DNA from 4 places in the Rossellomorea sp. ABR4_012 genome. Region 4 is predicted to be linked to each of the others. Evidence: predicted binding sites of a transcription regulator. Region 4 holds the regulator's gene; each other region holds the start of a gene.
The links. Region 4 encodes Rex, which represses fermentation and respiration genes when NADH is low (regulators of the CRP and FNR family bind a similar motif). Its sites were predicted from a motif close to TTGTGAAATATTTCACAA; they were not measured.
Positions count from the first base shown of each region.

Region 1: a site for Rex is predicted at 1,862-1,879, ahead of ACXAFV_RS02940 (AtpZ/AtpI family protein). Genes of this name have one in related genera too.
Region 2: a site for Rex is predicted at 1,601-1,618, ahead of ACXAFV_RS21340 (L-lactate dehydrogenase). Genes of this name have one in related genera too.
Region 3: a site for Rex is predicted at 1,864-1,881, ahead of ACXAFV_RS18755 (cytochrome ubiquinol oxidase subunit I). Genes of this name have one in related genera too.

Region 1 covers NZ_JBSWVK010000001.1:570,895-574,067, reverse strand. The annotation lists gene atpE (F0F1 ATP synthase subunit C) at 90-302, opposite strand; gene atpB (F0F1 ATP synthase subunit A) at 371-1,084, opposite strand; gene ACXAFV_RS02945 (ATP synthase subunit I) at 1,107-1,481, opposite strand; gene ACXAFV_RS02940 (AtpZ/AtpI family protein) at 1,487-1,708, opposite strand; gene upp (uracil phosphoribosyltransferase) at 2,120-2,749, opposite strand.
Region 2 covers NZ_JBSWVK010000007.1:135,910-139,082, forward strand. The annotation lists gene ACXAFV_RS21330 (histidine phosphatase family protein) at 1-497, opposite strand, end outside; gene ACXAFV_RS21335 (GNAT family N-acetyltransferase) at 796-1,335, opposite strand; gene ACXAFV_RS21340 (L-lactate dehydrogenase) at 1,680-2,630, shown strand; gene ACXAFV_RS21345 (hypothetical protein) at 2,724-3,089, shown strand; gene ACXAFV_RS21350 (SIMPL domain-containing protein) at 3,099-3,173, shown strand, end outside.
Region 3 covers NZ_JBSWVK010000005.1:124,620-127,792, forward strand. The annotation lists gene ACXAFV_RS18750 (cytochrome d ubiquinol oxidase subunit II) at 1-315, opposite strand, end outside; gene ACXAFV_RS18755 (cytochrome ubiquinol oxidase subunit I) at 422-1,759, opposite strand; gene ACXAFV_RS18760 (nuclease-related domain-containing protein) at 2,194-2,964, opposite strand.
Region 4 covers NZ_JBSWVK010000001.1:68,658-71,830, forward strand. The annotation lists gene ACXAFV_RS00270 (YdiK family protein) at 1-162, shown strand, start outside; gene tatC (twin-arginine translocase subunit TatC) at 181-957, opposite strand; gene ACXAFV_RS00280 (twin-arginine translocase TatA/TatE family subunit) at 973-1,146, opposite strand; gene ACXAFV_RS00285 (redox-sensing transcriptional repressor Rex) at 1,201-1,878, opposite strand; gene ACXAFV_RS00290 (ABC-F family ATP-binding cassette domain-containing protein) at 2,102-3,173, shown strand, end outside.

The sequences.
Region 1 (3,173 bases), 500 kb from region 4:
AAGATCAGTCGTCCATTAGACATGGACATAAAAGGAATGGCGAAGGTTCTTTTGGAAGGACTTCGCCATTTTGAACTCAAGACTTGCTATTATTGACCCATTACGATGAATGCGATAACTACCGCGATGATAGGAATCGCCTCTACTAGTGCAACCCCGATGAACATTGTTGTTTGAAGCATACCACGTGCTTCCGGTTGGCGAGCCATACCTTCAACTGTACGAGATACAATAAGACCGTTACCAATACCTGCACCAAGTGCTGCTAAACCAATTGCTATTGCTGCTGCTAAAAGACCCATTCTAAATTTCCTCCTTTAAATGTATGAAAAATGTTAGTAGTTTTGTTCAATTTTGAACAGGGTATATATTAATGGTCGTGGCTGACTTTATGAGCCATATAAACCATCGTTAACATAACGAAAATAAATGATTGGATCGCGCCGACAAAGATTGAGAAACCTTGCCAAACGATCGTCGGGATGATTGCTCCCAGTAGTCCGGCTGCCCCGGCGTGCGCCAAGCTTCCCACCAGTAATGCAAGCAGGATTTCCCCGGCATAGATGTTACCGTAAAGACGAAGACCAAGTGTCAGTGTGTTGGCAAGCTCTTCAATAATCTTCAGCGGGAATAAGAACGACATAGGTCTGAAGAAATCTTTACCGTATTCACCGAAGCCTTTCATCTTGATACCATAGTAATGCGTTAACGCGACAACCATGACTGCCAGTGTCATCGTGATAACAGGATCCGCTGTTGGTGATTTCCACCATAGCTCGTGGTCAATGACTACCGAAAACGGAAGCCCAAGCATGTTTGAAACAAAAATGTACATAAGCAAAGTAAGTCCAAGGATATGGAAACGACCACCTGTCTTCCAATCCATATTACTCTTCACAATGTTTTTGACGAAGTCCATGACCCACTCCATGAAGTTCTGCACTCCGGTTGGTTTCATGGCCAGTCTCCGAGTCGACAGAACGGCTATCAAGAAAACAACGGCACTCGCCACCGTGATCATCAATACGTTCGCCAGGTTAAATGTTAACCCCAAAAACTCGGCTGTAGGATTTTCATGATGCAATGAAATTCACCTCTCTTCCCCGCTAATTATGAGATTTAAGCTGCTGGGTAAAATAATCTATCATAATGACAACATAGATTGTCATTAATCCAAAAATGACGCTCAGGAGATGAAGATGTTCAGGATATTCCATTGCAATGATCCCTGCAAAGGCGGCCCCCGCCATCCGTGAAAAAGTCCCCAAAGACCGAACCTTCTGTCCAGCTGCGACTGCATCACCAAATCGTACGGTCCTCCTCATGATTAACCAGTGGCTAAACATACTGATACTTGTCCCCACAATAAGCCCAAGAAATATAGACTGATAGGAAGTAAAACCCCAACCGAGGACATATAAGGAAAGGAGGAAAAATATGTACTTACGATGCCTGTTAAACACTTGCTGAAGTTCTGGCATTTACATTAATCTCCCGAATTGAAATGTTGGACCGTTCGGAGCATGGTGTAGATTCCTGTTGAAAGCCCAAGGAGTAGTCCAATGATTAAGAAAAGTGGTGTGGTACCCCATATTCCATCAAGCCATCTTCCGCCGAAGATCCCGATTAAAATGGACCCAACTAGCTGGGAAAGAATAGCAGAATATAAGACCATCGCTTGATACGGGCGTCGGTTATCCTGACGCATTTGGCATCCCCACACATTTTATTTAGTGGAAAAACACAGTGATTGGTTAAATGAAAGAAAGCCGTTTTCACTAGTGTTCAAGCATTGTGAAAACCTTATCATTTTATACCCTTTGTAAGCATACAATAGGGGCATTTCCATGTCAATGCGTTCAAGTTAAAAAGTTCACAACCTCGCCACGTGTTCCCGAAACGTTCACATTTTCATCATAATTTGCAGAAAACTGGTGAATATTGCACTTTTCACTCAACATTCATCGCATAGAAAACCATTCACACAATCTTCATTATAAAGAAGTTCCTTTTTACTAGAAACCCTACAATATAATGTAAATATATCCAATTGGATTTAGAGGTTATAAAAAATATAAAAACCCGGATCATCCGAAGATAAGCCGGGTTCGTGTATCCCTTATTTTGTTCCAAACAAACGGTCACCAGCGTCCCCTAAACCAGGAACGATATAGCCTTTTTCGTTCAGCTTTTCATCAAGAGCCGCAATATAGATGTCTACATCCGGGTGCTCTGCCTGAATGGCTTCGACCCCTTCAGGACATGCCACTAAACACATGAACGTGATATTTTTCGCACCGCGTTTTTTCAACGAGTTGATTGCTTCAACTGCAGAACCGCCCGTCGCAAGCATCGGATCAACAAGAATGAATTCACGCTCTTCGACATCGCTCGGAAGCTTTACGTAGTATTCGATTGGTTTAAGAGTCTCAGGGTCACGGTATAACCCAACATGTCCAACTTTTGCTGCCGGAATCAATTTAAGGATCCCATCAACCATTCCAAGACCTGCACGTAAAATAGGAACAATCCCTAATTTTTTCCCTGTAAGTGTTTTTGCATTCGCTTTGCTTACCGGTGTGTCGACTTCGATGTCTTCAAGAGGCAATTCGCGGGTGATTTCAAATGCCATCAGCGTTGACACTTCATCAACTAGCTCGCGGAATTCCTTCGTACCTGTGTTTTTATCACGGATAAACGTTAACTTATGCTGGATTAATGGATGATCAAATACATATACTTTGCCCATTCGACTCTCTCCTTTTGATTTCGATTTTATGTAAAAATTGATAGATACTGTTTTACACCTTTGACTATTGTACATAAAAGAGGTTTTAAGAGCAATAAAAGTTGGGAGGTGTAATGAAATCGTTATTTTTTATAGTGAAATTTTGTATGGAGCCCACAAATGAAGATAGGATTCTTTATACCGCTTTTGATTTCCGTGGAAGACTTCGCTTTCCGCGGGCGGTTGGTGAGCCTCCTCGTCGCTGCGCTCCTGCGGGGTCTCACCTAACTCGCTTTTCCCGCAGGAGTCTTCGTCTTCCACTCCAATCAACCGCTGAAATCAACTGAATCATAGTATAGAATTTTAAATTGGAACTACTTTAACCAGCTTGTTCCATTTCCATCTATTTTTAGAATCTAACTAACCTGTCTGAGCAACCACAATC
Region 2 (3,173 bases), on a different contig from region 4:
ATATCAGGCATCTCAAGTTCCTTCCAAAAATCATATCCATAACGTTCATCAAAATGATTCATGATCAGGACCATGATGTTTCCGTGAGTCCCGATCGCTACATTCTTTCCTTCATATTTTTCTAAGATTTCCAGAAAGCTCTGAACCCCCCTTTTTTGGGCTTCCCTGTTCGATTCGCCTCCATCAAAAGAAAAACCAGGGTCTTTCCACACTTTCATGATTGCTTGGGGGAAGTCTTCAACAGGTTCACCCGAAAGCTTCCTTTCCTTCATATCTTCATAGATTTCAATTTCTTTCTTGAAAATTGTGGCCGTGCCTCTTACTGTATCCATCGCTCTTTTATAAGGACTAGAGCATACAGCGTGAATGTTCTTATCTTTTAAAAGGGATTCGACACGTTCAGCATCGTATGTGCCCTTTTCTGAAAGCGGCCTCTTCAGCTCTTCAGGGGTATAAACTGAATGGGCGTGCCGTACTAAATAGATATTGGTTTTCATACTTTCACTTCTTTTCTTAAAAACTTGTATAACAATGTGAGCACTGCTGGGCTGATTTCTGCCTTTTTGTATGCCTGTGGCACCTGGGACATTCAACCTCTTTTGAATGTAGATCCAGCCCATTATTGCCGTGGAGCCATCTTAGGTAAGATTTATTTATCAGGTAAATGGTAAAGCCGAGCATAGTACCGATGATAAGTAATAGTAGCGCAAGATCCACTCGTCCACCCTCCCTATTCCTTTGAATTTCTTTACGGGTTTAACGACAGAAAGGTTTCAATTTTTGTTACTCATTTCTCTACTCCACTCTATACTCAACCAGCCATGAATCATGCCAGACTCCCTCGTGCAGTTCGTTTCGAGGCAGGATTTTCATCTTTTTGTAGCCGCATTTTTCATAGCATTTTATCGCTCTCTCATTCCATACCATGGGGTCCATGACAAGGCGGTCAACACCCGCTGTGTCGATTAAATATCTCTTCACCGCATTGATGATCATGGTTCCGGCTCCCTTATTCCAATAGTCAGGCTCACCAATAAACTGATCGGTTCCGTAAATCACCTCATCTGTATGACCGTAACCATACTTATTTCTCTCTACTTCATCAATGGGATAATACTGAAGATAGCCAATCTTCTTTCCTTTATAAATCATGATGCATCTGACTACTTCGTGGTCTCGAATTAGAAATTTTTCTTCCACCATTTCCAGTGTAAATGGACAATCCCTTCCCTCATAGAATTGAAGCACTTCCGGATCAGAAAGCCATTTCGCTACAATATATTTATCATCCTTTTTAATAGGTCGAATCTCTATATCTCCATTTTTGAATTCCATCACTCACACACCTCTTCCTTCTATAATATAAATTCACTCCGCACAAACAAAAATCCTTCAGCCAACCAAATAGAAAAATCCTTTAACACTGCAGTGGAGCGAGGGACGGGCTTTTAGTACTGGAGTGTGATAAAGAAGAAGCTGCTCTACTTTTCCAACCGCACCTATATGACAATAATGTGAAAGTGTATGTATTTTGGGGTGTTTAGGTATTTTCTTAAGTGGAAAGAAGTAGAATAAGCTAAGAATTCATGTTATTATTATTTTGTGAAAAATTTCACAATATAACATATATCAAACAAGTACAATTAAAAACTTCCTTAACGTTAGGTGTGTGATGAAGAATGACAATCAAATGCACAAACAAAGTGGCCCTAATCGGAACTGGATTTGTCGGCTCAAGCTATGCCTTTTCCCTTTTGAATCAGGGAATTGCCCATGAACTGGTACTAATAGATATGAATAAAGAAAAAGCGGATGGAGATGCACGCGACCTCAATCATGGTCTTGCATTTGCTTCCCCTATGAAAATTCACGCCGGGGACTACAGTGATTGTCGGGACGCTGACATCGTGGTGATCACTGCCGGGGCGAATCAAAAGCCTGGTGAAACCCGTCTCGACTTGGTGGGTAAAAACATAAAAATATTTAAAAGCATCGTCGAACAAGTCATGGCTAGCGGATTCAATGGCATCTTCCTGGTCGCTACCAATCCTGTCGATATTTTGACGTACGCAACATGGAAATTCTCAGGCTTGCCGAAAGAAAGAGTCATCGGATCAGGTACCATTTTAGATACAGCAAGACTACGCTATTTGGTCGGGGAGCACTTTGACATTGATACCCGTAACATACATGCCTATATAATGGGTGAACACGGTGATACAGAATTCCCTGTATGGAGCCATACGACCATCGGAGCCAGTCACCTTAGTGAATTAGTTGATATGAGCAAAGAAGACGTACAGAACAAACTGGATGAAATCTTCATCAATGTAAGGGATGCCGCTTATCAGATCATTGAACGAAAAGGAGCTACCTACTATGGGATCGCCATGGGACTTGCCCGGATCACGAAAGCCATTTTCAACAATGAAAACAGTATTTTGACCGTTTCTTCACTGCTTGAAGGCGAATATGGACAGAATGATATTTATATCGGGGTTCCTGCAATTATTAACCGAGAAGGAATCCGTCAAGTGGTAGAGCTTCCTTTAAATGAAAAAGAACAAGGGCAATTCAACCATTCTGTTAAGACGTTAAAAGGGATAATGAAAACAGCATTCGAGGAATAATCGATGAGATTGTACATGAGAACTAGATAGACACGCACGCCCAGGCAGCCTCCTCATAAACTATTGAGAATTCGTTTATGAGGAGGTTCTTCTATGTACGATGAGAGACAGTTATTTCCTGGAGGAGGTTTTCCAGGTGGCGGGCCGCCAAGCTCACCTCCACCTGGAGGACCGCAAGGAGCCGGTAATCAGCCGCCACCTGGACCGCCGCCGAACTACACACCACAGATGACGTCCATGCAAGGCGGACCGGGGGGACCAAGCACCTATGCGGTGGACCCAGGTTCAATCAGGCGCTGCCTATACCGTTACACGTATGTTTGGCTGAGAAGAGATTCGTTTTGGTTCTATCCGACATTTGTAGGCCGCAGTTCGGTTGCGGGTTGGAGATGGATCGGCTGGAGATGGGTATATTTCGGTATTGATTTAGATAGAATCCGATCCTTTACATGTGTATAGGCGATGAATATGTACTCGTACCCATCTTATTATCGAACTACTGAAGTACGCACTGGAACAATCAAAGTTACAGGGGAACATACC
Region 3 (3,173 bases), on a different contig from region 4:
GAATGCATAAAAGCTCCCTCGAATGGCAAGCAGTATGATGGCAATACTCCCTGGTATCAGCAATGCTGTTCCATAGTAATAAGCTGCATCAGGGAAAAAACCGACAAGCCCCACGAAAAAGAACACAAAGAAAACATTTGTCACTTCCCATACAGGGGACAAGTAGCGGCTGATCAACACATTCAACGTATGCTCCTTATTTTTCAACCTTCCATAAAAAGCAAAGAAACCGGCCCCGAAATCAATCGATGCCACAATCAGATAACCATAAAGGAAGATCCATAAAACCGTAATCCCCACTATTTCCAAACTCATAGCCATACCTCCCTCATAAACCTTACGTTAAAACAGACAACCCCCTTCTATCGAAAAGCAACACTTCTATTAGCAAACAGCTTATTGATAAAAGGGGCTGGCGTAATTATGCAGTACGTTTAGGAAAACGCTGTTCCAACTCAGCTTCTGCCGGTTTATTCTTGAACATCTTGATTAACACGACTACACATAAAATCCCGAGCAGAACGTATAGAGCAACAAACATCACAAACGTCAAGCCGACACCATCTGCTTTAGTGGCAGCATCCGCAACCTTCATGTATCCTCTCAGGATCCACGGCTGGCGCCCTACCTCTGCATAGATCCAGCCGAATTCGATTGCAAGCATAGCCAGCGGACCACTTGCAACAATCCCCCATAATAGCGGCTTGTTCCATTCGTTCCGTTTCTTCCATTTCCAGAAAAGAATGAACACCCCTGAAATGAAGATACTGTAGAATCCAATCGATACCATCAGATCAAACAAATAATGAATCCATAATGGCGGCCTTTCATCTTCCGGTGTCTCGTTTAATCCGATGACTTCATGATCGAATGAGCTGCCGGCTAAAAAGCTCAGAAAACCGGGAAGCCTAATTTCATTATGAACCTCATTATTTTCATCCAGCGTACCGAATACAATCAGATCGGCGTTTTTCTCAGTTTCGAAATGCCACTCGGCAGCAGCGAGTTTTTCAGGCTGGTGCTCTGCCAGGAACTTTGCAGACAAATCCCCTGCCAGGGCTGTCGCAAATGCAAAGATAAGCGCTGATACCATCGTTAAACGGAGAGCCTTGCGATGATACTCGCTACCCTTTTTCTTTAAAATCGCAAAAGCCGTAATACCTGCCAGTATCAAAGCTGAAGTCAAATAAGCTGTCGTCAGTACATGGAACACCTTTGTTGGCGTCGCAGGATTCAGCATGGCTGCAATCGGATCAATATTGATCGCTTTCCCATCACTCAGCTCAAAGCCCTGCGGAGTATTCATGAACCCATTCACCGTCGTAATAAACAAAGCTGAAGCAGAAGACCCGATCATGACGGGAATCGTCAACAGCCAGTGAATCCACTTATACTTGAAGCGGTCCCACGTATATAAATAGATTCCTAGAAAGATAGCCTCAAAGAAAAACGCAAATGTCTCCATAAACAGAGGAAGTGCGATCACCTGTCCGGCCACCTGCATGAAAGCCGGCCATAGCATGGATAACTGCAGCCCTATCGCAGTACCCGTAACAACCCCTACAGCAACGGTAATCGTAAACCCTCTCGCCCATCTTCTTGCAAGTAAAATATAATGAGGATCATTACGCTTGATCCCCACAAACTCAGCAATCGATATCATAATTGGCACACCCACACCAATCGTCGCAAATATAATATGAAACGCAAGGGTCGTGGATGTAAGCATTCTACTCAATATCACACTGTCTAAAACCATTTCATTAATCCCCCTACCAATTAATAACGAATACTTACTATTTATCACTTAAAGGCTATTATAAAACCTATTGAGTAGTTTGTGATGTGTTGAACATGAATATTTTGTGACGTTTTTCACAAACTTTTTGTTTGGTTATAGTTTATATGGTTGGTGAGGGGTGAGGCAAGGGATATGCTTATGGATGGAACGTTGCCACCACATCAGGGGTTTCAGATGGAAAACTACTTCGGACAGGAATAAGTTGTCCCTTTCCCGGTACCGAATTGATTTAAAGACATGGATTGCAGTAAATAATGTGCGTGTCGGGGCGATGAAATGTTAAGGAAATCTCTTGCTTCTTGATTTGTAATAGTTGGCCCAATAAGCAAGAAATAATCATTGATCGCTTGCACATGAACTTTTTTATCAAATGAGCTGCATTTTACACAAAGTCAGGAAGCCTTTCTTCTGATCATGGAAAACTCTTCACACTTTGAACACTGTATTCCTTTCATGTAATCAATTTGGAATTTTTTCATAGGATATGGATGGTGCTCCTTCAGGAGTAATTTTGAAGTGCGTTTCAATTCTTTTTCTTCAAGATGGGGAGTGTCGAAGATCTTCATCAAATGTTGAATTTTTGGGAGCAGGTTTTCAATTCTTAACACTTTATCAAGTACTTCAGTGTCTAATGGAGAAGCAGTCAAAAGCGATGAAGAATTCGTAAAAACCACTAAATACTCTATTGGGATATCAGGCAGTTTCATTTTTTTAAACCAGTTTATCAAATGAATCCTGTATTTTTTACACTGTGCTACCGGACTTGGAAAAGCTGTTATCTCACCATTTAGCGTTCTCTGTATCTGACCAAACTCCAGGGAAAATTCAACATGGCCAGATATATTCTTGATTTCGAGAATCAGAGCTAAATATTTTGTGAGAATTAATGTATCTATTTGAATATAGGTATTGCCTATTTTTAAGCACAGATCATTAATGATATGCATCTCCTTGTTGTCGATGATGCTTAACAATCGATCTACTTTACATTCACCATGGTAGCCAGCCCATGCTTTTAACAAGGATTCCTTAATTTGGGGGCGAAAGTCGGAAAGGGGTGGTAATCTTTTTAATGAAGCTTCGTGAAATTTAATTATTTCGGGGACGGGTCGTTCTCTCAGTATCAATTTTTCACTCCTCGGATTACTTTTGTTCTTTCTCACTTGTTTTCCATTCTACATTTACCAGATAAAACCCTTTATTTTCTTCGAAAATGTTTTCATTCTTGTTATTAAATTTGAAAATCCGCCTGATTAAGGCGGCCTAATTATAAAACGTCCAGTTCTAAAATAGATTCGTGTATTTAAGCGAGTGTTTGATCAGTAAGCAGGAGGTTATCAACGATAAATTATAGTTTACCAACGTTATTAGT
Region 4 (3,173 bases):
GGAATACTTTTCACATACTTTGCAATCCAGAATGTAAGAGATGATGGTTGGGGATTTTTCACTTATATGCTCGTTTTTCTGGCCACCCTTGATTTCGGATCGGGGCTCAGAATGATCATGATTCATTTCAAAATCAGGAAACAACTCAATAATAAAAAATAAGGATTGGTCCCACAGGGATCAATCCTTATTTATATCTTCTTCATATTGTTCCATCTCAAGCTTCTGTTCCGCTTCGAGCACCTTTTTATAGCCGATCTTCGAAATCCAGATACTGATTTCGTAGAGGATGAATAAAGGTACGGTCACCATCAAGTGTGAAACGATGTCCGGTGGAGTGATGAAGGCTGCGATGACCAGCAAAATAAAGTAAGCAACCTTACGTACTTTTGCCATCATCATCGGGGTGATGATTCCCAATCTCGTTAAGAACAACATCGCGACAGGCAGCTGGAATAATAGACCGAATGGAATAGTTAGTTGAAACAAGAAATGAAAGTATTCATTTATCCCTATGACTTGTTGAATTTCAAGACTATCAGACAACGTCATCATGAATTCCACGACATATGGAAATAGAATGAAGTAAGCAAAAGATAGTCCGCCTAGAAATAACAACAGTGAGATAGGAATATAGCTAAGGGTCACTTTACGCTCCGTTTCATATAAGCCTGGGCTTATAAATGACCAGACCTGAAATAAAATGAGCGGTGCAGTGAGGATCAGCGAAATGAATACCATCATTTCCATATAGATCTTAAGCGGGTCTGTCAGACGAAATGCATTCATCGTCAGCTCTTTGGCTTCGTCTGCATGCTGCAGATAACGAATCAGCGGTTCGGCGAGAAAGAAGCTTGCTACAAACGCTAACAAGAAGAAAACGACTACAATCATGAGTCGTTTTTGCAATTCTCCTATATGTTCATACATTGTCATGTCTTTTTGACTTTGACTCATGGCATTCATCCTACTCTACTTAGCACTTTTGTTTTTATCGTCGTCGTCATCTGCTAAGCCTTTTGTTGCGTTTTTAAACTCACGTAATGTATTACCGAAAGCTTTCCCTAATTCAGGCAATTTCTTTGGGCCGAAAACTAGTAAAGCGACAATTAAAATGATTATGAGGCTACCTGGACCTACTGGCATAATGAGACACCTCCTCTTGTACTCTTCTATCATAACGTAAAGCAACAGAATTTTCTATTCCGTTATAATTCCATCTTGTGACATTTCCGTGTCATCTTCCGAGTAATGCTTTAAAAAGTAAACCAGTGATTGCAATTCTACTGCCAAATCAATATGATGGACCCGGATATGATCAGGTACCGTCAGCCTCGCAGGCGTAAAGTTGAGGATTCCCTTGATCTTAGAAGAGACCAATCTGTCTGTGATGTTTTGAGCAGAAGAAGCCGGCACCGTCAGGATTGCCACTTCAATATTCTGATCCTCAAGCTTTTCCTCCAGGTCATCCAGGTGAAATACCGGTACATCGCCGACCTGAGTACCCACTTTTGACTCATCCACTTCGAATGCCATTTCAATCTTCGTATTATTGTTTTTTATAAAATTATAATTAAGAAAGGCAGTTCCCAGATTTCCGACACCAATCAGCACTACCTTAGTCAATGCATCCTGATCCAGCGTCTTTCTGAAAAAAGAGAGAAGATAGTTAACATTATAACCATAACCCTTTTTCCCTAGTGCACCGAAATATGAAAAGTCCCTGCGGATCGTGGCCGAATCAACCTTCACTGCTTCACTTAATTCCTTCGATGACACCCTCTGCTTGCCAGATGAGTATAAATTCTTGATAAAACGGTAATAAAGCGGCAGCCGCTTAGCCGTTGCCTGTGGAATTTTCGTTGTATCCTGATTCATATTGCATTCCCCCACATCTATTCAAAGCCCGTTACTTTGGTCACCAACGAACCTGTGAACGCTTCCAAAAATAACAGATAACATTTTTTTCTCGTCTCATACCCATCATACACTATATTCTATCCTATATGTGTGAAGATTAATAGTCATTCATAGACATGTATCATTGCCGTTTTCCTCTCAAATACGGTACACTAGCACTATGAAATAGAGGTGAAACGTCATGATTCTACTACAAGTGAATCAACTTAGCAAAAACTTTGGTGCAGATAATATATTATCGAACATCAAACTCGAAATACAGACAAGAGACAGAGTCGCACTCGTTGGCCGCAACGGCGCGGGAAAATCTACTCTTTTAAAAATAATCGCCGGCCAGTTATCGCATGATGCCGGGGAAATCACAAAGCCTAAAGGCGTATCGATCGGCTACCTGGCCCAAAACACCGGACTGGAATCCGATTTATCCATCTGGGCAGAAATGCTGACCGTTTTTGAAGGACTCCAGGCACAGGAAAAGCAGCTGCGTGTTCTCGAAAAACAGATGGCCGACCCGTCTGTCTACGAAAATGAGGATATCTATCAGCGTGTTTTAAAAGAATACGATCAACTTCAGGTAAGCTTCAAAGAATCCGGAGGCTACCAATACGAAGCAGACATCCGGTCCGTTCTACACGGGCTGAACTTCGCTGATTTTGACTATGAGACGAAAATCTCCACGTTAAGCGGCGGTCAGAAAACCCGCCTGGCACTGGGTAAGCTCCTCTTGACGAAGCCAGATATTCTAATCCTTGATGAGCCGACCAACCACCTTGATATCGAGACCCTATCCTGGCTTGAAACATACCTGCAAAGCTATGAAGGCGCCGTACTGATCGTTTCCCATGACCGTTATTTCTTGGACAGCGTCGTCAATCAAGTGTATGAAATCTCCCGTAAACGGAGCAAGAAATTCATAGGGAACTACAGTAAATACCTTCAGCAAAAAGCAGAAGACTATGAGAAAGATGTAAAACTCTATGAACGCCAGCAGCAGGAAGTTGCAAAGCTTGAAGACTTCATTCAGCGGAACATCGCCCGTGCCTCCACGACAAAAATGGCGCAGAGCCGCCGAAAAAAACTGGAGCGCATGGAACTGATGGACAGGCCGCTCGGCGATGAGAAATCCGCCACCTTCGCATTCCAGATCGATCGACAAAGCGGAAATGATGTGCTGAAAGTAAACGACCTTTCAATCGGTTATGAAAAGGATGAAAAAATCTCCAGCCATATCGATTTTTCCGTAAAAAAAGGTG